Regions from separate parts of the Mesorhizobium sp. SEMIA396 genome, predicted to be linked through region 3. Evidence: riboswitches for the same ligand, from Rfam matches in the RefSeq annotation. Region 3 holds a riboswitch; each other region holds the start of a gene.
What was found. A riboswitch is a leader RNA that binds a small molecule or an ion and turns the genes downstream of it on or off. The one in region 3 is predicted to bind thiamine pyrophosphate.

Region 1 (7,317 bases), on a different contig from region 3:
GACGATGAGCAGCACGAGCCCGAGGCCGCCGCCGCCATAGTAGCCGGCGCCATAAAAAGGACCTCCGCCGAGGCCGCTGAAGCCGCCAAGCAGGGCAAGGATAAGAATGATGATCAGTATGGTTCCAAGGCTCATGGCTTTCAGCTCCCGTTAGCGCTGACGCATTGGGTCGAACATCGCGGCCGCGATGTTCGAGGACGAGAACGTTCCCAAGGCTCTACCGTTCCGTGCGATCGTGGCAACGGAAACGGCCATCCAACGTGATGGAAGCCAGAACTTTGATACCGGCACGCCAATGAACGCGGAAAGCCCGCCAGTGTGGCGGGCCTTCCGACCAGCCGGAGGCCAGGAACATGCGGCCGGGCCTCAGGGCCGGTTCGGCACCTCCAGTCCCGGCACCTCCAGCATCAGCGGCGCGCGATCAGGAGGCAGAGTTGCCGGAGGTCGCGGTCGTAAGCGCCTTCGCTGCCGAGCACGTCGACGCAGCGCTTCTTCATTCGCGCCACGTTGCTATCCGACATCTGGGCCACGACACCCGGCAGGCTCGGCCTGCTGGGGTTTGACGGATTGGACGGATTGCTCGGGTTCGACGGATTGGACGGATTGATGCCGCCCCCAATACCCACGCCGACACCGACACCGACGCCGACGCCGCTCGTTCCGCCCACATTGGCGCCGAGTCCGGCAGCAATGCCGCCAGATCCTCCAACATTGGCGCCCGCGCCGGCATTGATGCCATTGCTGCCGCCGACCGAAGCGCCGAGACCGGCATTGACACCGCTCGAGCCGCCGACATTGGCACCGGCCCCGGCCTTTACACCACCGCTGCCGCCCACCGAGGCGCCCACTCCGGCGCTGATGCCGCCACTGCCGCCAACGGAAGCCCCGACGCCATTGACGCCGCCGCTACCACCCACCGAGGCACCAACGCCAAGGCCGATTCCCGCAGCATTGGCGGGCAGGGAAAGGGCTAAGATTACCGCACTACCCGCCAACATGTTGGCGACTGTCTTGATGGTGTGAGCCATAACACTCTCCTGTTGTCGTTGCGCTAAAGCAATTGGCGAGAGGCCGATTGCAAGATCAACTACGCGAGGTGGTGAATTTCAGTTTCAGAGAGAGAATACTCAACCTGAAGCGTGGTATACATCAACAAAATTTCTGAAATAAAATTATAATAAAGTTGGAATAATTTCTCTTTACACTAACAGTGCGTAAGGCCATTGATGATCGGACGTTACTCTGCTCGTCTTTACTGCGAGGCCGTACACCGCACCGGACAGGGCATGAGCCTCTCGCAAGATCAGCAAGACCGCCACGATGATTGCAAGTGGCCAGAGTCTGTCGGCGGATGCGGGAGCGAGAGAGTGCAAGCGTGATTGCAGGCCGAACGATTCTGCGCTGGCCGGCTTGTCAGACGATCCCATAGAACAGCCTGTAGTGGACGCGCTTCATATAGTCCCGGTATTCCGGCGTCGCGGCTAACAGCGCCTCTTCGCGCAGGATGCGATGAACCTGGAAGAAGGTGATCGCGGCGTAGACAGCAAGATTGTAGAAGGAAAAGGCCGACAGCAGGAACAGGACATGACCGGCAAGGTATCCGGCATAGATCGGGTGCCGCACCAGGCGGTAGGCACCGTCGGTCATCACGCCGCGATTGCCCGGCAGAATGGCGAAAGAACGCCCTAGCGATATCTTCCCCCAGATCACGAACCCCAACGCCAGGACTTGCAGCGGCGCGGCGGCATAGATCGGGATGATGGCCACGCCCGGTTCCAGGTCGATGAAGCCGACACCGAAGCTGGCGACCACCGAAACAACCACCGTCAGCGGGTTCCAGTCGCGTACCTGTGGTCGCCGCGACAGAAGCAGCCAGGTAAAGGTCAGGATCTCGGAAATTGCCATCAGCGCCACATTGATGCGGGTCGGGTCGAGCATCAGGTGAGATACGCCGCGGTAGACGAACATGCCCGCGAAGGCCAGCGCGCAGATCCGAAAGAAACCTTCGCGCAAATCCACCAGGATTTCGCGCGTTCGGGCTGCGGACAAAATCCTGCCGTCACTGATGTGCGAAAGCGCCTCGCTTTTTGATATGAGCAATGCAAACACCCCAATGATCCCTCAGGGCGACCTTTGCACGCAACCATTGCCGGGCAGTTAATCAACAAGATCAGATCGGCATTAAACTGGCTGTCGGGGAGCCAGGGCGCCACTCCCAGACGACCTGCTCCACGCGGTCGCCCAGAAAGACTGGCGACCCATCTCATTTGGTTTTGCCAGACTAGCTCAGATAGTCGTTGCGGAAATAGCTCCCGAAATCCGGGCGTTGAGCAACCAGCTTGCCGTCGGCATCACGCAAAATGCCGGACGCGAAGAGATAGCCGCCGATCGCTCCCATCTTGGCCGGATCCATCGTCCCGATGGCACCGCTTTGGCTGCGCAGATAATGGCCGTCGATCAGCGCCTTCAGTGAGGCGTGGATCAGCGCCGGATTGGTCAACGCATCCTTGTTGGCCGCGATCAGCAGGGCTGCCGCATCTTCGGGGTGATCGACCGCGAACTGGTAGCCGCGCCGCGTCGCCTGGACAAAGGCGGCCGCAGGCTTGGGGTTTGCCTGGAGATAGGCTTCGCTCGAAGAGATCAGTGTCGTGTGCTCGTCAGGCACGCCGTAATCGGCATAGACGAAGCTGCGTTGTTTGACGCCCTTGAGCTCGGCGTCGACACCCTCCCAGGTCGAGACTTCGAGCGTGAAATCGACCGAACCATTGGCCAGCGCCTCATAGGCTGAGGTGCCGAGCGTCACCGTCTCGAAATTGCCCTTGCCGCCATCATGGCGGATGATGGTCGATATCAGGGCGTTTTCCCAGGCGCTGCCGAAGCCGCCATAGGTCAGGCCGTCGAGGTTTCTCGGGCTTACGATCTCGCTGCGGGCCGCATTGAAGACCACGCGGCCGGTTTCCGATTGCACCACCGCATAGACGCCCTTCAGGTCCGCTCCGGCGGTTCTCTGGGTGAACAGGCTGATGGTGCCGTTGATGCCGAAATCGGCGACGCGATTTGCAACCAGCGTGCCCGCACCGGTATCGCTGTAAGGCAGGATGTCGACCTCGAGCCCGGCCTCGCGATAGAAGCCCTTGTCGCGGGCGACGAACAGTCCGATGTGGTTGGTGTTGACAGTCCAGTCGAGGGCAACGGTGACCTTTTGTGCCGATTGTGCTTGGGCTCGCCCCGATCCGGCAACGAGCGGAAGGCCTGTGGCAAGGGTCAGCAACAAGGCCTGCCGGCGCGTCAAGTCAGTCATGATCGTGTCCTTTGGATGGGGTGGCGTTGAGGATGATGTCGAGAATCTCGGCCTCGAGCGTACTTGCCTGGCGCGCGGCATCGCCGCCAAGGCTGCGCGGGCGCGGCAGCGGCACCTTGATTTCACGCACGATGCGGGCCGGGCGCGCCGACAGCAGATAGATGCGGTCGGACAGGAACACGGCTTCGCGCACGTCATGGGTGATCAGGAGCGCCGTCCAGCGATGATGCCGCCACATCTGTTCCAGCCAGCGCTGCATGGCCGTGCGGGTCAGCGCGTCGAGCGCGCCGAACGGCTCGTCGAGCAAAAGCATGTCGCGTTGCTGCACCACCGTGCGCAGCAAGGCCGCGCGCTGGCGCATACCGCCGGACAGTTGCGCTGGAAAATGCCGCTCGAAGCCGGCAAGCCCGAATTCGGCAAACAACGGCGCAACGCGCGCCCGCGCCGCCTGTCTCCTCATGCCTTGCACTTCGAGCCCGAGCGTTGCGTTGTCGAGGATGCGCCGCCACGGCATCAGCGCGTCACGCTGCGGCATGAAAGCGAAATGCCTGCCGTGGTCGTCGAGCGGCGCGCCGTCAAACAACATCTCGCCCTCGCCATGCTCGGCGCCGGTCAGAAGCTGGAAGAGTGTCGATTTGCCGGCGCCCGAGGGTCCAAGGATCGAGACGAATTCACCAGCGCCGACGCTAAGCGAAATATCGGCCAGCACGTCGAGCCCACCGAACGCCTTGCGCACATACCGCAGTTCGAGCCGGCTCATCGCCAGGGCCCCTTCCCGACGGTTTCCTTGCCGGCCCGCTCCCAGGGCATCGCAAGGCGCTGCAGCAGTACAGTCAACCCGAACAGGACAAGGGTCAGGGCAGCGCTCACTCCGACGGCGGCAAGAACCAGGTCAGGACGGAAATTGTTCTTGGCGTTGAGCATGTAGATGCCCAGCCCCTTCGCGGCCCCCGCATATTCGGCGAAGATCGCGCCGACCACGGCGTAGGTGATGGAGATCCTCAAACCAGCGAAGAAATAGGGCAGCGCCGAAGGCAGCCGTGCCAGCACGAAGATGCGCCAGCGCCCTGCCCCCATGGCGCGCAGCATTTGCCCGATCTCGGCCTCGGTCGACTCATAACCCTCGACCAATGCAACCAGCATCGGAAAGAAGGTAACCAGCGCCACCAGCATGATCTTGGGCGCCAGCCCGAAGCCGAACCAGAGCACCACCAGCGGCGCGATCGCCACCAGCGGCAAGGTCTGGCTGACGATTAAGACAGGAAACAGCGCACGCCGCAGCGGCTGGAAGAAGTCGACCAGCATCGACAGCACGAAGGCAGCGCTGAGCGAACAGGCAAAGCCGAGCAGCGTGGCGCCGATGGTCGGAATGGCGTTGTCGGCCAGCGCCTGGCGATTGAGCAGCGCTTGCTCGAAAACGCGCGACGGCGCCGGCAGTGTCGTCGGCCTGATGCCGGAATAGGTGGCATAAAGCTCCCACGCCAGCAGGAGCAAACCGACCGAGATCATGGCCGGCATTGCCTTGACAAGAAGGCTCGCGATCGGGCGCGAAGCGACTGATGATGTGGCCACGGGAGACAACCTTTGACGGCAGCGCGAAAGCGCGGCTGGTTCAGACAGCCGACGGGCTGTTGGCCGAGACCGTGACGTCGAGGGTTACGTGGCCGGCGCCTGGTCCGAAGCGGCAGAAGGCCTCGTCCAGCGCCGAAAAGATCGCACCGGCATCACCGCGCAGTTTCGTGCAGAAATGCTTGGAACGCTCATAGACGCCGGACTGCTTGAGAAAATCGATGCAGCCGTAGATCTCGTCCATGTGGTCGTCGGTGCCCATCACATAGAGCGAGAACTGCGCCGCCGCCGGCTGGCCGGTGGCAGCAGCATTGCGCACCGCCGCAATGGCCGCATCCTTGCGCGGGCCGAGTGGCCCGACAGGCCCGCCAAGTGCATCGGAGCGGCAGATCGGGTCATCCGGCTCGCCAGGGCACCCGCGCGAGATGGCGGCCGACAACACGCAATGTTTGCCGCTGCGTGCCGCCGCCACGAAGAGGTCGCGCATGGCGGGAAACAGCACTTCGGGCGGCCCGACCAGCAAGGTCGAGATGTCGTCGGTCTCGATCCTGAGCTTGTCGCGCCAGGGATCGAGCGCACCGAGCGCGCCAAGAATGACACCGACGAATTCGTCGGTCATGGGGTATAGGGAAATCTGTGCGCCTGAAAACATCGCCCGCCTCGCTCCGCTGGTATTACCCAGATCAGCTTCTAGGGTCTGTGGGCTTGCCGCCCCCGTCTCAGCCCCGACCGTACGGAGCACCCCTGTGGATGTGCGCCTTAAAGCATCATTCGAGTTCAAGGGAAAGCCGTTTTTTCAGAGCACTGCGCCAAAAGCATTGCGCCAGTCACGGTGCGCCTGAGCGGAATTTTGTCGGGAACCTTCGCCGCCGCGACCGGTTGTCCCCACAGTCGCAACGCGATCACTTTCGTAGAAAACAAGCGACGACTTCACAGAAATGGAGACAAACCATGTTCATGAAAATCCTCGCAGCTTCGGTTCTCACCATTGGTCTGGCCACGTCAGCCATGGCGCAAAGCGCCGGCAGCAACAACGCAAATGGAAGCGGCAGCGGCAAATCGGTGACGGTTGAGCCGAACACGCCGGCTTCACCGAATACGGTCGAGCCGGACACTGTCGACCCGGGCACGACCAACAGCACGACTGGCACGGTAGGGGACATGAATTCGAACGCGGATCAGAATTGCCCGACCAACCCGCAAGGCGCGCAGACGGACGCCGATGGTAACGCGACGGCGCCAACGGTAAACGATAATAATTGTGGCAAGTAACCGCACACGGATGAAGCCGCTGGGCATCGCCCAGCGGCTTCATCCGTTTCTCTGGTCCGCAGCACTCGTTTTGCCGAACAGCCGGATTTGTGGAGCGGGTTTTCCGGCGGGCGGGCGCAAAAACAGGTGTTTTGAATTGAGCAGCCGTTTGAGCACTCTACCGTAGGTAAAATACAGGACCCGACCGTTGGCGAGATCGAATTCCACTGTTCCCCACCGCCTGACCGGAGCCTTTCCTGTGCAAGGCCCCAGCCTTCTGATCTGGAATCCCAGTCTGATTTTGCGCGTTCCGATTTCAAGATAGATGCCTGGCAGAAGGCCGAGCACATGCCATAGCCGTACAACATGCTCGACCGACATGGCCGGCGAGATTATCAGGTGGCTGGGCTGAAGCCGTGCCCAGACGAAGTCGCCTTTCGGCTGCGGCATTCCTGACAACAGCCCCCGGCAGTAGGCCGGCACCGCCTCGCTCACCAGAATCCGCATAGCGGTTGCCGTGCTGTCGACCAAGGCTTCTCTCGAGGTCCAGTCAGCTTCGGAAAACGGCACCTGCCCGAGAATGTCACCCTCGTCAAAACCGGCGGACATCTTGTGGAGCGTGACGCCGCCATGAGCCGCACACCGGCCGTCCACGGCCAAGCGCTGGGTCGGATGTGGCCCTCGATAGTCGGGGAGCAGCGCCGGGTGGAGGTTGACCCCGCCTTTGGAAAAATGGCCAAGAACCTCTTGAGGGATCAAGACAGGCAAAGTGTAGCAGACCAGCACATCGGCGCGGAGGTCAGACAATTGGCGACCAAGCGCATTCCAATCGTAAGGGCGGCCAAATTCGATCAACTTGACAGTCGTGTTACCGACAAACCGCCTGAGCAGCAGCTTGCGTTGAAGCCTTCGTCGGAAATTGCCGATGCTGAAACCGGTGGGACGACGCCGGAACCCGGGCACGATGATCGCGCCAATTGCATTTCCAGCCTCTAGCCAGCCGGCGAGCAGAGGCCCCGTATGGTTAGAGATATCGAGGACAAAAACGGCTGTGATCGGCTCCGAGTGATCGGTCGATTCGATCGGCCTCATCTTCGGCGGCTCAAACGGGCCGACAGATCAGGGCGAGCTTGTCAGGTCGGCTGAGTGGAAGGCGATGCCAAGGCAGTGACAACCGAAAGACGCTCGCGTTTTAC
Region 2 (7,317 bases), on a different contig from region 3:
CGCGGTCGCGCGTGCCGACGCCCGGCGCGCCGAACTGGCGAGCATGGCGCTGCGCCAGATCGATGCGCTGCGGCGTGTTGGGGTGCGTGGCCAGGAAGTCCAGGCTGGCGTCGGTGGCGCCGCTGATCGAGCGGAAATCGGTATAGGCCGACATCGATTGAAGGAAGCGGCCTGCGGCGAAAGGATCGTAGCCGGCCTCGCCGATCGACTTGATGCCGATGGCGTCGGCTTCCAGCTCCTGGTTGCGCGAAAATTGCGCCAGCCTCAGCTTGCCGCGGATCAACGCCGCCTTGGCGGTCGGGCTGTCGCCGAGCACATCGGAAACCACCTTGGTCGCCAGGCCTTCCTCTGCCTCGAGCTGTTGGCGCTGCAGGCCGTGATTGGCAGTGACGTGGCCCATCTCATGCGCGATGACAGCGGCAAGCTCGGCCGAATCATTGGCCAGCGCCAGGAGGCCGCGGGTGATGTAGAGATAACCGCCCGGCAGCGCGAATGCGTTGACGTTGGGCGAATTTAGAATGGTGATGCGATAGGTCTGTGTCGGGTTGGCGGACACCACCGTCAAACTACCGACCACCTTGGCGACCATTCGCTCGAGCTTGGGGTCGGAATATTCACCGCCGTAAGTCGCCAGGATGCGCGGGTGCTGCGCCTTGGCCAATTCGGCGAGCTTGTTGTTGGCGCCGACATTGTCCACTGTGATCGGCTTGTCGGAAGGCTGGAAGCCGGATTCCTGAACTTCCGGCGGCGTGAACATCTGGCAGCTTGCCAACGCCACGGCAAAACCGGCCAGCGCGAGAAAACGCGCCAGCGGTTTCATTCCCAATGTGTTAGCGCCGATCGCCAGAACGGCTTCCTTTCGGGTCCCGGCGCATGACCACGAAAATCGGGGGCGATCTTCGGAACGTGTCATGCGCTATCTCAAACTGCTGCTGCATCCGTTGCCCGTCCCTTAGGGCGGGCGGCGGATACTGCAGGCAAATCACGGCCTGTGCCGGACCGGTAGGGCGACCTAGCCACACTCCCCCGGTCATGGCAAGCAAACGCCACATCGCCTGGAGCCGGTTTGACCGTAAATTATGTCCGCTTCCGGGCAACATCGCGTGATGTGGAATATCCAGCACCCGCGCCGATATAGCGCCGGAACGCCTCCGGACCAGCCCCGGTAAAGAAATCATCAGCCTTGCCGGTTGCGGCCACCAACCCATTGTCGACAAACACCATGTGCTCGCCGATGCGGCGTGCATCCTCGGGCTGGTGGGTGACAAATAGCACCGTCATGGCGCGTTCGGCATGAACGGCAGCAACCAGATTCAGCATCTCGTCGCGCAAAGCGGGTCCGAGCGAAGCGAATGGCTCGTCGAGCAGCAACACCGGTCGGTCGCGCACCAGCACGCGGGCCAGTGCGACGCGCTGGCGTTCGCCCCCGGAGAGCTCGCGCGGCAGGCGTTTCTCCTTGCCCGCGAGACCGGTGCGCGCAAGCGCCTCGGCGACCGCGGCGCGGTCCGCCTCGGTCAGTCCCAGGGAGGGCGAGCGACCGAGCCCGACATTCTGCTCGACGGAAAGATGCGCGAAGAGATTGTTCTCCTGGAACACCATCGACACCGGCCGCGCCGAGGCCGGCTCGGCGCTGACATCGGCCCCGCCGATCAGCACGCGGCCCGACTGTGGGGTCTCGAAGCCGGCGACCAGATTGAGCAGCGTCGACTTGCCCGAACCGCTCGGACCCATGATGGCGGTGATCTTCGCCGTGGCGAACTCGACGTCGAAGACAAGTGGCACCTCACCATAACTGAACGACACCTTGTCCAGCCGCACCGGCGCGCCCTTCTCGAGCCTGCTGGCCGCCCTCTCACGCATCGCGGACCTTCTCCCTTCCCAGCCAGTGCGCCGCCACGATCAACGCGAGACAGACGAGGCCGAGCAGCAGTGCCAGGCCGGCGGCATCCTCGGTGCGGTAGCTGCCCATCCGTGCCAGAAGAAGGTAGGGCAATGTCTGCACGGAATCACTGCCGAACAGGGCAATGACACCGAGATCGCCCAGCGACAGCGCCATGGCGAAAGCGAAGGCCGTGGCGAGCGGGCGCCGCAGCGACGGCCAGTCGACCAGCATCAGCCGGTTCCAGCCCGCAATGCCGAGCTGTGCGCAGAGCCGTTCGTGACGCTCGCTCGCCGCATCATAGGCGGGACGCACGGCGCGCAGGGCGAATGGCATCGCCATCACCGCGTTGACGGTGACGACCATGACCGGGGCGATGGCAAAGACATCGCCGGCATGGCGCAGCAACAGGAACCAGCCGGCGCCGACGACGATCGGCGGCACGACAAGGACAAAGCCGGCGCCTGTATCGGCAGCGTGTTCGAGCAGTGTCTTTGCGCCGGCACGGCGGTTCAGCGCCAGTGCCCGCCGCGCCATGGTCAGCGCCAGCGACAGCATCACCGAGAGCAGTGCCGACAGGAAGGCCAGCACCACGCTGGTCAGCGTTGCCTGCCGGACAGTGGCCTCACCGGCCAACCGGCCGAGATCCGCACCCAACCCGGCCATCACGGTTGCCGCCATCGGCCCAACGACGAACAGCAGCGCCAGGATGATGAGTAGCGCGTTCAACCAGGTCTCGCTCCGATGGACTGAGAGATACCGACGTTGCGCGACCGGCAAATTGGTGTCGCCGACCACATTGGCGCCCAGGCGCGTCAGGGCCAGCACAACGATAAAGGTCAGGGCAATCTGCAACAGCGTCAGTGTAACGGCCCGCGCGGGATCGAAATCAAAGCGCAGCGCCTGGTAGATGCCGACCTCCAGCGTCGTCGCGGCCGGCCCGCCGCCGAGCGTCAGCACGATCGTGAAGGATGTGATGCAGAGCATGAACACAAGCCCGGCGACGCCGGGCAATGCGGCGCGCAGCGTTGGCCATTCGATCAGCCGGAACGCCGGCCGCGCCGCCATGCCGAGTTGGCTCGCCAACCGCCATTGGTCGGCCGGTATGGTCTGCAGCGCCTCGAGGAACAGCCGCGTCGCCAGCGGCAGGTTGAAGAAGACATGGGCGACGAGGATGCCGGACAGGCCATAGATACCCGGCCAGCTTCCGCCGCCGATCAGGGCAAGCACGCCGGCGAAATAGCCGGCACGGCCATAAAGCGCCAGAATGCCGAGCGCTGCGACAATAGCCGGCAGCGCCAACGGCACGGCGAAGATCTGCAGGATGAAGGCGCGGCCGAAGAAACGTGGATGTCGCGACAGAGCCCGCGCCACGAACAGCGCCGGGATGGCCGAAAGCAGCGTCGAGAGCGCCGCTTGCCAGAGCGTGAAGCGAATGACGCGAAGCAGATAGGGATCGAAGGCTGCCCAGGCGCCCGAGAAATCGTGGGCGCCCTCGAAAAGCAGGCCGGCAAACGCGCCGCCGATCAGCAGCGCGATCGCGGCAAGCGCGACAATGCCGGCGCTGACGCGGGGATCGGCTGGATGGCGCGTACGCATCTCGCGCTATCCAACCCTGCGACGGGTATTGATCGAGGGGAATATCTGGCGAAGGCCCAGCCCACCCCCCTCTGTCCTACCGGACATCTCCCCCTCAAGGGGGGAGATTGCGCACTCAGCCGCCTTCGCTATTCTCAAGAGTGGCAGGACTAAGAGAGGCGATAAAGCTGCCGATATCCCCCCCTGAGGGGGAGATGGCCGGCAGGCCAGAGGGGGGCGGCTTGGCGCAAACATGCGACGCGGCTCGCGCCCTACTTGCTCATCACCGCAAGCCATTCATCGACCCAGGCCTTGCGATTGGCAGCGACCTCTTGCGGGCTGAACAGCAAGGTCTTGGTCGGCTTGACCAGTTTATCAAAGGCCGGATTGAGCGGCTTGTCGGTCTTGCCGGCCGGGAACATCCAGTTGGTCTCGGGAATGGCATCCTGGAATTTAGGCCCGGTCATGAAGGCCATAAACTTGGCCGCCAGCGGATTCTTGGCTCCCGTCGTGGTGATACCCGCCACCTCGATCTGCAGATACTCGCCCTCCTCGAAGGAGGCCGCCTGGTAGCGCCCGGTGTTCTCGGCGATCATGTGATAGGCCGGCGACGTCGTGTAGGACAGCACCATCGGCGCCTCGCCCTTGGTGAACAGCCCATAGGCCTCGCTCCAGCCCGGCGTCACGGTCAGCACCTTCGGCTTGAGCTTGGCCCAGGCCTCCGGCGCCTTGTCGCCATAAACCGACTTGACCCACAGAAGCAGGCCGAGGCCCGGCGTCGAGGTGCGTGGATCCTGGATGACGATCTTGTCGTCGGCACTGCCTTCGACCAGCTCTTTCAGGCTTTTCGGCGGGTTCTTCAGCTTCTCGGTGTCGTAGACGACAGCGAAATAGCCGTAGTCAAAGGGGACAAAAGTATCGTCGCTCCAGCCACCCGGCACGTTGACATCAGTTACGCCGCCATGCGGCGCGAACAAGCCTGAGGCCTTGGCATCGGCGGTGAGATTGGTGTCGAGGCCAAGCACGATATCGGCCTTGGTCGATGCGCCTTCCAATCTGACGCGGTTGAGCAACGCGACGCCGTCGGCGACCGAGACGAACTCGACATCGCAGCCGCATTCGGCCTCGAACGCCTTCTTCACCACGGGACCCGGACCCCAGTCGGCGGTAAAACTCTCATAGGTGTAGACGGTGAGCTTGTCCTTGGCCAAGGCCGGTCCGGACAAGGCCACGACCGTTGCTGAAACAAGAGCGTATAAAAGCGTGCGCATCGGCGCCTCCTTCGTTCGAATTGAAAGGAATTGAGGCGTCGGACTGTCCGAAACGTCTAATCCCTCCGCCGGTACAAACCGGATCAGGTTCAGCGGGTTGGCGAGACTGCCTCTCAGCCGGTCCGCGAAGATCGCGTCCGGCACCCCGTTAGAGCGTTTCGACACATAGGCCGGGCCGATCCGCCACGCAAGTGGGAGTTTGCCGCCTTCCGTTTCCCGTGCCGGGCTGGTAAGGGCCACACGATATGAGCACATTCACCATCCTGCTTGGCGGCGATCTCATCCGCACGCCACGGCTCGACCGTCAGGTCGAAGGCTCCCGCGTCATCGCCGCCGACGCCGGCATCGGCCATGCACGGCTGCTCGGCCTTGTCCCGGAGCTGTGGGTGGGTGATTTTGATTCCGTGCCAGCCAAGCTGCCTGACGATCTCGCTTCCGTGCCTCGCCGGACCTTCCCGGCGGAAAAGGACCAGACCGATGGCGAACTGGCCATCGCCGCCGCACTCGAGCGCGGCGCGACCCGCCTGGTGCTAGCAGGTGCTTTCGGCGGCAAGCGAGCCGACCACGCTTTCCTGCATCTGGCGCTTGCCTTGCGCCTGGCCGAAGCAGGGACCGATGTGCTCCTGACCAGCGGCGCCCAGGAAGGCATTCCCCTGCTGCGCGGAACGGCCGGCTTCGACTATGCCGATGGCACGCTGTTTTCGGTGCTCGGCTTTTCCGAGCTTGCCGGGTTGACCGTCACCGGCGCCAAATGGCCGCTGAACCACGTCAAGGTGGCCTTCGGTTCGTCGCTGACCATTTCCAACGAGATCAAGGGCCGCCTCGAAATCGCGCTCGGCCATGGCCGCGCGATGCTGCTCGCTCATCCCTATCCCTTACCTGAAAGCTGACATGGCCCCGCCTCTTCTCAACCTCGACGGGATAAAACTGACCTTCGGCGGCACGCCGCTGCTCGACGGCGCCGCCTTGACGGCTTCGGCCGGCGACAAGATCGCACTGGTCGGCCGCAACGGGTCGGGCAAGTCGACCCTGCTGAAGATCGCCGCTGGCCTGATCGAGCCGCAGGACGGCGAGGTGTTCCGCCAGCCTTCGGCAACTGTCCGCTATTTGCCGCAGATGCCCGACATGGAGGGCTTTGCCACTGTCCGCGCCTATGTCGAGGCCGGGCTTGGCCCTGCCGACGATCCCTACCGCGCCAGCTATCTGATGGAGCATCTCGGACTGTCGGGTGAGGAACGTCCGAACGATCTGTCGGGCGGCGAGGCGAGGCGTGCTGCCCTTGCCCGCGTCATGGCGCCGGAGCCAGACATCCTGCTGCTCGATGAGCCGACCAATCATCTCGACCTCTCGGTCATCGAATGGCTGGAAGAAGAACTCATCCGCACCTCCTCGGCACTGATCGTCATCTCGCACGACCGCCGCTTTCTCGAACGTGTGTCGCGCGCCACCATCTGGCTCGATCGCGGCCAGACCCGCAGGCTGGACAAGGGCTTTGGCCATTTCGAGGAATGGCGCGACCTAGTCCTGGAGGAAGAAGAGCGCGAGCAGCATAAACTCGGCCGCCAGATCGTTCGCGAAGAGCATTGGCTGCGCTACGGCGTGACGGCGCGGCGCAAGCGAAACATGCGCCGGCTCGGCGAGTTGCAGACCATGCGCCAGCGTTTTCGCGGCCATCGCGGTGCCGAAGGGTCGGCGACCATGGTGGCGAGCGACGCCGCCGAGTCCGGCAAGCTGGTGATCGAGGCGAAGAACATCGAGAAGAGCTTTGGCGATCTAACCGTGGTCAAGGGGTTTTCGACCCGCATCCAGCGCGGCGATCGCGTCGGCCTGGTCGGGCCGAACGGCGCCGGCAAGACGACGCTCTTGAAGATGCTGACCGGCGAGATGAAGCCGGACGCCGGTTCGGTGCGGCTCGGCACCAATCTGGAGATCGCCACGCTCGACCAGAAGCGCGAGGCGGTCGACCCGCAGGAGACGCTGGCGCAATATCTCACCGACGGGCGCGGCGAGAACCTCGTCATCAATGGCGAGCAGCGCCACGTCGTCTCCTACATGAAGGATTTCCTGTTCAAGCCGGAGCAGGCACGCACCCCGGTGCGCGAATTGTCCGGCGGCGAGCGGGCACGGCTCTTGCTGGCGCGCGTGCTGGCGCGGCCGGCAAACCTTCTGGTGCTCGACGAGCCGACCAACGATCTCGATATGGAGACGCTGGAACTGCTGCAGGAACTGGTCGCTGGCTTTGCCGGCACCGTCATCCTGGTCAGCCACGACCGCGATTTCCTCGACCGCACCGTGACCAGCCTGATCGCACCGGATGGTGACGGCCACTGGATCGAATATGCCGGCGGCTACTCCGACATGCTGGCGCAGCGCGGCGGCACCAGGCTGGACGACCGCAAGGCGCGCGCGAAGGCCGAAAACGGCGAAGCGCCAGTGACGGCCAAGAGTGAAGCGGCCGCGCCAAAGGGGCCAGCGAAGAAACTGTCGTTCAAGCAGAAATTCGCGCTGGAATCGCTGCCCAAGAAAATCGAGGCTGTGACGGCTTCGATCTCAAGGCTGGAGAACAACATCGCCGATCCGGCCTATTAC
Region 3 (7,317 bases):
CCGTCGCGTCTGAGCTGGCCGATGCTCTCGAGCAGGCGTTCGACTATCTTCAGCTCCAGATAGTGAGAGAAGATTACGAATTGCCGCGGGATCACGGCGGCCGTGTCGAAGCGTATCCGCTCCGGAATGAGGTTCAGAACGGCGTTGTCGATTAGGGGCGAGAATGTCTCATTGAGCTGGAAGAAGACGCCATACCAAGCGAGCTTGCCGACTTGGTCCGAGAGACTTTTGTCTTCAAGAATATGGACTGTGGAAAGCGAGCGAAGAATGCTGGTCTTGCCGCTGCCTCTCGTCCCTGCGACGAAGACCGGCTTGGCGGCGGCAGAAATCAACGCCGACTTCTGACTGAACCACAGTATCGGGCGGCTTTCGTACTCGATCCTGTTGGGGCCGAACGGATTCTCCATCGCTATTCGTCCCTTACCTTAATGCGCCAAGCCGAGTTTGCCTTGGTGAGGCCGTCTATCTCGATGAAGCGCGCCGCTTGGAGCATCAGAAGAGAGTCTTCCAGATCTAGCCCGAGCTCGGCGGAGGCAGCAATCTCAGTGATCTCGTCCCAGAAGAGTAACCCATTCCCGCGCCTGGTGGCATGGTCGCGCAGTCGGCGCAGCAGGTCAAACGTGTCGTTGTTCAGAAAGGCCTTGCCGTTGGACATGGTCGAAATAAAGCAATGTTCGCCTTCCATGACCGTCCCGTCGGCGACATTGGTGCGGTAGGGTATAAGTCGGATGCCGACGAGCTCTCCCTGATCGGTCGTGAAGAAGACGAGCTCATTGAAACCTGACTGTATCTCTGGTGCTGAGATGCAGATCAATTTGCCGTCCGGAAACCTTGGATCGTTGACGATCTCGACCGGATCAGCATGTATGTGTCCATGCAGGTAGACGATAGGCTTGTTGCCCTGCAGCAGCTGAGTTCTGACAAATCCGCTGTTGAGCATCTCCGCGTATGGCGTAATGCGCGGAGTCTTTTGTGGCAGCAGATTGTGATGGCCGATTATGATGCCGTAACGCATGTCGGGCTGCTGGAGCAATTCCTGTAGGCCTGCAAGCATCTCACGCGAGATGTATGGCGTGTCCATCTGACCGTAATACTCGTCGTCGGACGCCTCCTTGTCTGGATCGCTGGGAGGTGTCGCGGGCGAATGTCCCGAGATGTCCGGCGAGCCGAGATCTACAGGCTCTGTAGAAGGACTGAGTGCCTCGAGACGATCACGAAGGAACGCGGGAAGGTTTTGAAGCTCCCAACTGCCTATCGCTGTGTTGACGAGGATGAAGTTTGCGCCTGCGGATCCTGTCGGAAGTCTGAAGTGCACGGGTTGGTCCACGGGAACGGTCTGCCAACCCAAGCGGGCGGCTAAACTCGCCATTTCGCTGAATTTCTCAGTCGGTCCAAGTTCGCGCGCGTCATCACGGTTCACATCGTGATTTCCCGGTACGAATATCAACGGAAGCGCCTTTGAACTGCGTCCCTGTGCGCGGCAGAGCAACGTGAAATGCTGGAATGCCGAAGCAATGAAGGTCTTGTCGCCACGGCTCGTGAAATCCCCCATGAAGGCGATCGAATCCAAGGGCTTCGAAGTCGTCAGCCGCCGAAGTTTCGTCAAGACGGCACGCAGCGAAGACGCGCGTAGCTTCTGCGTTATTTTCGGAGCGAACTTGCTATCCTTGGCATCGATGTTGCTAGAGGAAGGATGCCAGTCCGGATAGTGAATATCGCCTACTTGAAGGATTCGCACCCGCCGCATAACTCGCCCCCCTGCCGAGAGCCATAGACTAATCCGTTCGCTTTTGCCAAGCGCGAACGATCATCCGCAGTGTCCTTAACGAGGTAGCCTGCACTTTTCGAGAATTGCCACGGCGGCTATTTTTCGGCTGTGAAGCACACGAGACCCGTGACGTGAGACCCAGTTGCTCAATGCCCAGTTGCTCAATGAGCTTTCTTACGAATAAGGGAGAATTTCCGCGGCCGGACTATCTCTGAGCGAGCGTGCATGACTGCCAACGGAAGGTCTTGCACGCACCCTTGCGATCTTGAGCAATGGTCGCCATGACTTTCTTCTTGCAGGCTTTTGAGTGGCCCAGCCTGCGATCACCAGACCCCACCGATTCTAAAGAGCGTGGCAGATGGGATAGTCGAGGTTGCCCGTGCACAGTCACGCTCAGGGCTTGCGCCGCCCAGAGGACACGCTGAAAAGGCAGATTGGGGCGCAAGCACGCCATTCACGAGAGGTTCGACATGAAGACCATGCAAGAAAAAGACATTCCGGCATTCGTACAAGCAGTTGTGGACGCCGGCTGCAAAATTTGCGCGATTGGCAACTTGGGATACGTCTTTGGCGATGCTGATTTCACGCCAGCGCAACGGAGGGCCGTCGAGCCACAGCTGCGTAGGATTGCTGAAATCTACGGCGAACGCGATCATCTCATGAACGAGATAGCTGTATATCTGCGGTCGATCGGACGCCATGTCGAGGTTGAGCCGAAGACAGGTATTTCCTGATGGCCGTGATCGCGAGAAGCCGTCTTCCAACCTCTGAATCCTAAAGGAGGTGACCCCCAAGGCCGTTCGTCACCTTCGACCAGAATAACCACATCCGTGACCGCCTGAGCTACTTGGTCGATACGCGCACATGGCCAATACAGTTTCTCCATCCTTCACGAAGCGAATGAGGCTTTGGCCATTCAGCCCCGGTCTACGGGGCGTGACTTGTCCCCGATGCATGCGCGAGCTCTCCGCCCGGCTGGCCGCCGGTCGTCGCCACCGGCCGAAGGCGCCCGAATGCGCTTGACAAGATAGCGTCAGCCCGTTCAACCTAAGGCATTCACCAGGGGAGTCCCGGCAAGGGGCTGAGATACTGCTGGCTTTCGCGGCGCAGTGACCCGTTGAACCTGATCCAGTTCATACTGGCGTAGGGACGGTGCAAGCGCTTTGCGGGAGTTTACGCCCGAGGTCCTGTTGCAGCAGGTCTACAGAAGCGTCTTTTCATCCTTCCGGCACAGAACTGGGTCTCCAATGCATGAGCAAAGGAGCCTCACGATGAATGCCCTCACCCCCGCCGTATCGACGGGACCACTGCCCGCCTCGCGGAAAATCCACAAGCCCGGCGTCCTCTACCCGCAGATCAGGGTGCCGATGCGCGAGATTTCCGTCCATCCGACGGCCGGCGAACCGCCCGTCACCGTCTACGATCCGTCCGGCCCCTACACCGATCCATCAGTCGAAACCAGCATCGAAAAAGGCCTTGCCCGGCTTCGCCACGAATGGGTCACGGCGCGTGGCGATGTCGAAGCCTATGACGGCCGCCACGTCCGGCCGGAAGACAATGGATTCGCCACCGGCGAGCGCCTGACACCGGAATTTCCGATACGCAATCGGCCGCTCAAGGCCAAGCAGGGCAAGGCGGTGACCCAACTTGCCTATGCGCGCGCCGGCATCATCACGCCAGAAATGGAGTTCGTAGCCATCCGCGAGAATCTCGGCCGCGAGGTGATGCGCGGCAAGCTGCAACGCGACGGCGAAGCCTTCGGCGCGGCGATCCCAGATTTCGTCACACCCGAATTCGTGCGCGACGAGGTGGCGCGCGGGCGCGCAATCATTCCCGCCAACATCAATCATCCCGAGAGCGAGCCGATGATCATCGGTCGCAATTTTCTGGTCAAGATCAACGCCAACATCGGTAACTCGGCTGTCACATCGTCGATGGCCGAAGAGGTCGAAAAAATGGTCTGGGCTATCCGCTGGGGCGCGGACACGGTGATGGACCTGTCGACCGGCCGCAACATCCACAACATCCGCGACTGGATCGTGCGCAATGCGCCGGTGCCGATCGGTACGGTGCCGCTCTATCAGGCGCTGGAAAAGGTCAACGGCATCGCCGAGGATCTGAACTGGGAGGTCTACCGCGACACGCTGATCGAGCAGGCCGAGCAAGGCGTCGACTATTTCACCATCCACGCCGGCGTGCGGCTGCACTACATCCCGCTGACCGTCGACCGGGTCACGGGCATCGTCTCGCGCGGCGGCTCGATCATGGCCAAATGGTGCCTGCACCATCACCGGGAGAGCTTCCTCTACGAGCATTTCGAGGAGATCTGCGACATCGCCAGAGCCTATGACGTCTCCTTCTCGCTCGGCGACGGCCTTCGTCCCGGTTCAATCGCCGATGCGAACGACGCGGCGCAATTCGCCGAACTGGAAACACTTGGAGAACTCACCAAGATTGCCTGGGCAAAGGACTGCCAGGTGATGATCGAAGGCCCGGGCCATGTCCCCATGCACAAGATCAAGCAGAACATGGACAAGCAGCTCGCAGTGTGCGGTGAGGCGCCGTTCTACACGTTGGGGCCGCTGACGACCGACATCGCGCCGGGCTATGACCACATCACCTCAGGGATAGGTGCCGCCATGATAGGCTGGTTCGGCACCGCAATGCTTTGCTACGTCACGCCGAAAGAGCATCTCGGCCTTCCCGACCGCAACGACGTCAAGATTGGCGTGATCACCTACAAGATAGCCGCCCATGCAGCCGATCTGGCGAAGGGCCATCCGGCAGCGAAAACCAGGGATGATGCCCTTTCGCGCGCGCGCTTCGAGTTCCGCTGGGAGGACCAGTTCAACCTGTCGCTCGACCCCGAAACCGCACGGTCCTTCCACGACCAGACCTTGCCCAAGGAGGCGCACAAGCTGGCACATTTTTGTTCGATGTGCGGGCCGAAATTCTGCTCCATGCGCATTTCCCACGACATCCGTGCCGAGGCCCAGAAGGAAGGCATGGCGGCAATGGCGGCAAAATACCGGGAGGGCGGCGATCTCTACATGCAGGCGGACGAGACTGGCGTACCGGTCGTGCCAGAGGCTCCCAAACCATCATGAGGGTGCTCGTCAAAGGGGCCGGCGTTGCCGGCCTCACCGTCGCTTTCGAACTCGCCGCCCGCGGCGCGACGGTCACCGTCGCCGAGATGCGGCATGGCCTTGGTGGCAACGCGTCGTGGTTCGCCGGCGGCATGCTGGCGCCATGGTGCGAGCGCGAAAGCGCGGAGCAGCCGGTGCTGGATCTCGGACGCGATGCTGCCGACTGGTGGGATGCGGTGCTGTCGGGTCAGGTGACACGGGCCGGGACATTGGTCGTGGCCGCGCCGCGTGATGCCGGTGAGCTTGACCGGTTCGCCAGTCGCACGTCAGGGCATCGGCGCGTCGATGAAAACGAAATTGCGCTCCTGGAACCCGACCTCGCCGGCCGCTTCCGGCGTGGATTGCTCTTCCCCGACGAGGCTCACCTCGACCCACGCCCGGCGATGGCGGCACTTCATGACAAGCTTGCGACCATGGGTGTCAAATTCCACTTCGGCTGCGACGCCCGGCCTGTTTCGGGATTCGCCCGTCAGATAGACTGCATGGGAATGGCAGCGGCCGATGACAGGCTGCGCGGTGTTCGCGGCGAAATGCTGATCCTTCGCACGCCTGATGTCTCGCTGTCGCGGCCGGTCCGTTTGCTTCATCCACGCTTTCCGCTTTATGCCGTGCCGCGCACCGATCACCGTTTCATGATCGGAGCGACGATGATTGAAAGCCAGAGCGCCGGACCGGTGACGGCGCGTTCCATGATGGAGCTGCTGGGCGCCGCCCATGCCCTCCATCCGGCCTTTGGTGAGGCCGAGATCGTTGAAACCGGTGTGGGTGTCCGTCCGGCATTTCCCGACAATTTGCCACGCGTCGAAACAGACGGTGAGATCATCGCGATCAACGGTCTTTATCGTCACGGTTTTCTCCTCGCCCCCGCCATGGCGCGCCAGGCTGCCGACCTGGTTTTCAGTCAAGACAGAACCAAGGAGCATGCTCATGAAACTGATGGTCAACGGCGAGGCGCGTGAGATTGCCGCCACCACGCTGGCCGAGTTGCTTGCCGCGCTCGACTATGAGGGCGATTGGCTCGCCACCGCCGTCAACAGCGACCTCGTGCACAAAGCCAACCGCGCGGAGTTCCAGTTGAGCGACGGCGACCGGATCGAAATCCTCTCGCCCATGCAGGGCGGCTAGCATGTTGGAGCTTTATGGAACCGAGCTTTCGTCGCGCCTGCTTCTCGGCACGGCTCAGTATCCTTCGCCGGCCATCCTTGCCGATGCAGTCAAGGCATCGGGCACGTCGGTGGTGACCGTCTCGTTGCGGCGTGAGATGGCGGGCGGTAGGGCCGGCGAACAATTCTGGTCGTTGATCCGCTCGCTGGGCGCCAGAACCCTGCCCAATACCGCCGGCTGCCTCTCCGTCAAGGAAGCCGTCACCACCGCGAAAATGGCGCGCGAGGTCTTCGGCACCAACTGGATCAAGCTCGAAGTGATCGGCAATCACGACACGCTACAGCCGGATGTGTTCGGTCTGGTTGAAGCCGCCCGCATCCTGTGCGAGGACGGCTTTGCGGTATTCCCCTATACCACCGACGATCTCGTTGTCGCCGAGCGGCTGCTGGAAGCGGGCTGCAAGGTCCTGATGCCGTGGTGCGCACCGATCGGTTCCGCCTTGGGACCGGTCAACATGACGGCGCTGCGCTCGATGCGCGGATATTTCCCTGGCGTCCCGCTGATTGTGGATGCGGGGCTCGGACGGCCGTCGCACGCGGCCACCGTCATGGAACTCGGCTTTGACGCCGTGCTCCTGAACACAGCGGTCGCCAAGGCGGCAGATCCGGTCGGCATGGCGCGTGCTTTCGGTAAGGCGGTCGACGCCGGTCGTGAGGCGTTCAGTTCGGGAATGCTCGAACCGCGCGACGTCGCCGTGCCATCGACACCGATGGTCGGCAGGGCCGTTTTTTCATGAAGCTCGATCCCTTCTACCTGATCGTCGACAGCGCCGCCTGGATCGAAAGGTTGGCGCCGCTCGGCGTCAAGCTGATTCAGCTTCGCATCAAAACCATGGATGAAACCGGGCTGCGCGCGGAGATCCGCAAGTCGAAGGCCTGGTGTGTCCAACACAAAAGCCAGCTCATCATCAATGATTATTGGCGCCTGGCAATCGAGGAAGGCTGCGATTTCGTGCATCTGGGCCAGGAGGATTTGCAAACGGCCGACCTCTCGAGGATACGGGCAGCGGGCGTCAGGCTCGGATTGAGCACGCATGATCATGTCGAGCTGGAAACGGCCATGTTTGCCGAGCCCGACTATGTCGCGCTCGGTCCGATCTATCCCACCACTTTGAAGAAAATGAAGTGGGCACCGCAAGGGCTAGAGCGGATCAGCGAGTGGAAGCGGCGGGTGGCGCCGATCCCATTGGTCGCCATCGGCGGCCTCAACCCCGACCGCCTCGACGGCGTCTTTGAGGCC

Region 1: another riboswitch for thiamine pyrophosphate. It lies ahead of NP503_RS03500 (YkoF family thiamine/hydroxymethylpyrimidine-binding protein); the one in region 3 lies ahead of thiC (phosphomethylpyrimidine synthase ThiC).
Region 2: another riboswitch for thiamine pyrophosphate. It lies ahead of thiB (thiamine ABC transporter substrate binding subunit); the one in region 3 lies ahead of thiC (phosphomethylpyrimidine synthase ThiC).

What each region holds. Positions count from the first base shown of each region.
Region 1 is NZ_JANIFC010000001.1:692,017-699,333, reverse strand. It holds gene NP503_RS03530 (DUF3309 family protein) at 1-135, opposite strand, end outside; gene NP503_RS03525 (hypothetical protein) at 408-1,028, opposite strand; gene NP503_RS03520 (isoprenylcysteine carboxylmethyltransferase family protein) at 1,414-2,109, opposite strand; gene NP503_RS03515 (ABC transporter substrate-binding protein) at 2,282-3,301, opposite strand; gene NP503_RS03510 (ABC transporter ATP-binding protein) at 3,294-4,061, opposite strand; gene NP503_RS03505 (ABC transporter permease) at 4,058-4,819, opposite strand; gene NP503_RS03500 (YkoF family thiamine/hydroxymethylpyrimidine-binding protein) at 4,914-5,522, opposite strand; TPP riboswitch at 5,513-5,626, opposite strand; gene NP503_RS03495 (hypothetical protein) at 5,822-6,142, shown strand; gene NP503_RS03490 (formyltransferase family protein) at 6,182-7,213, opposite strand.
Region 2 is NZ_JANIFC010000008.1:167,818-175,134, forward strand. It holds gene NP503_RS20165 (M48 family metalloprotease) at 1-820, opposite strand, end outside; gene thiQ (thiamine ABC transporter ATP-binding protein) at 1,078-1,860, opposite strand; gene thiP (thiamine/thiamine pyrophosphate ABC transporter permease) at 1,853-3,478, opposite strand; gene thiB (thiamine ABC transporter substrate binding subunit) at 3,730-4,728, opposite strand; TPP riboswitch at 4,772-4,886, opposite strand; gene NP503_RS20185 (thiamine diphosphokinase) at 4,974-5,618, shown strand; gene NP503_RS20190 (ABC-F family ATP-binding cassette domain-containing protein) at 5,620-7,317, shown strand, end outside.
Region 3 is NZ_JANIFC010000024.1:3,123-10,439, forward strand. It holds gene NP503_RS32600 (hypothetical protein) at 1-407, opposite strand, end outside; gene NP503_RS32605 (metallophosphoesterase) at 410-1,747, opposite strand; gene NP503_RS32610 (hypothetical protein) at 2,239-2,502, shown strand; TPP riboswitch at 2,820-2,936, shown strand; gene thiC (phosphomethylpyrimidine synthase ThiC) at 3,040-4,875, shown strand; gene thiO (glycine oxidase ThiO) at 4,872-5,873, shown strand; gene thiS (sulfur carrier protein ThiS) at 5,842-6,039, shown strand; gene NP503_RS32630 (thiazole synthase) at 6,041-6,814, shown strand; gene NP503_RS32635 (thiamine phosphate synthase) at 6,811-7,317, shown strand, end outside.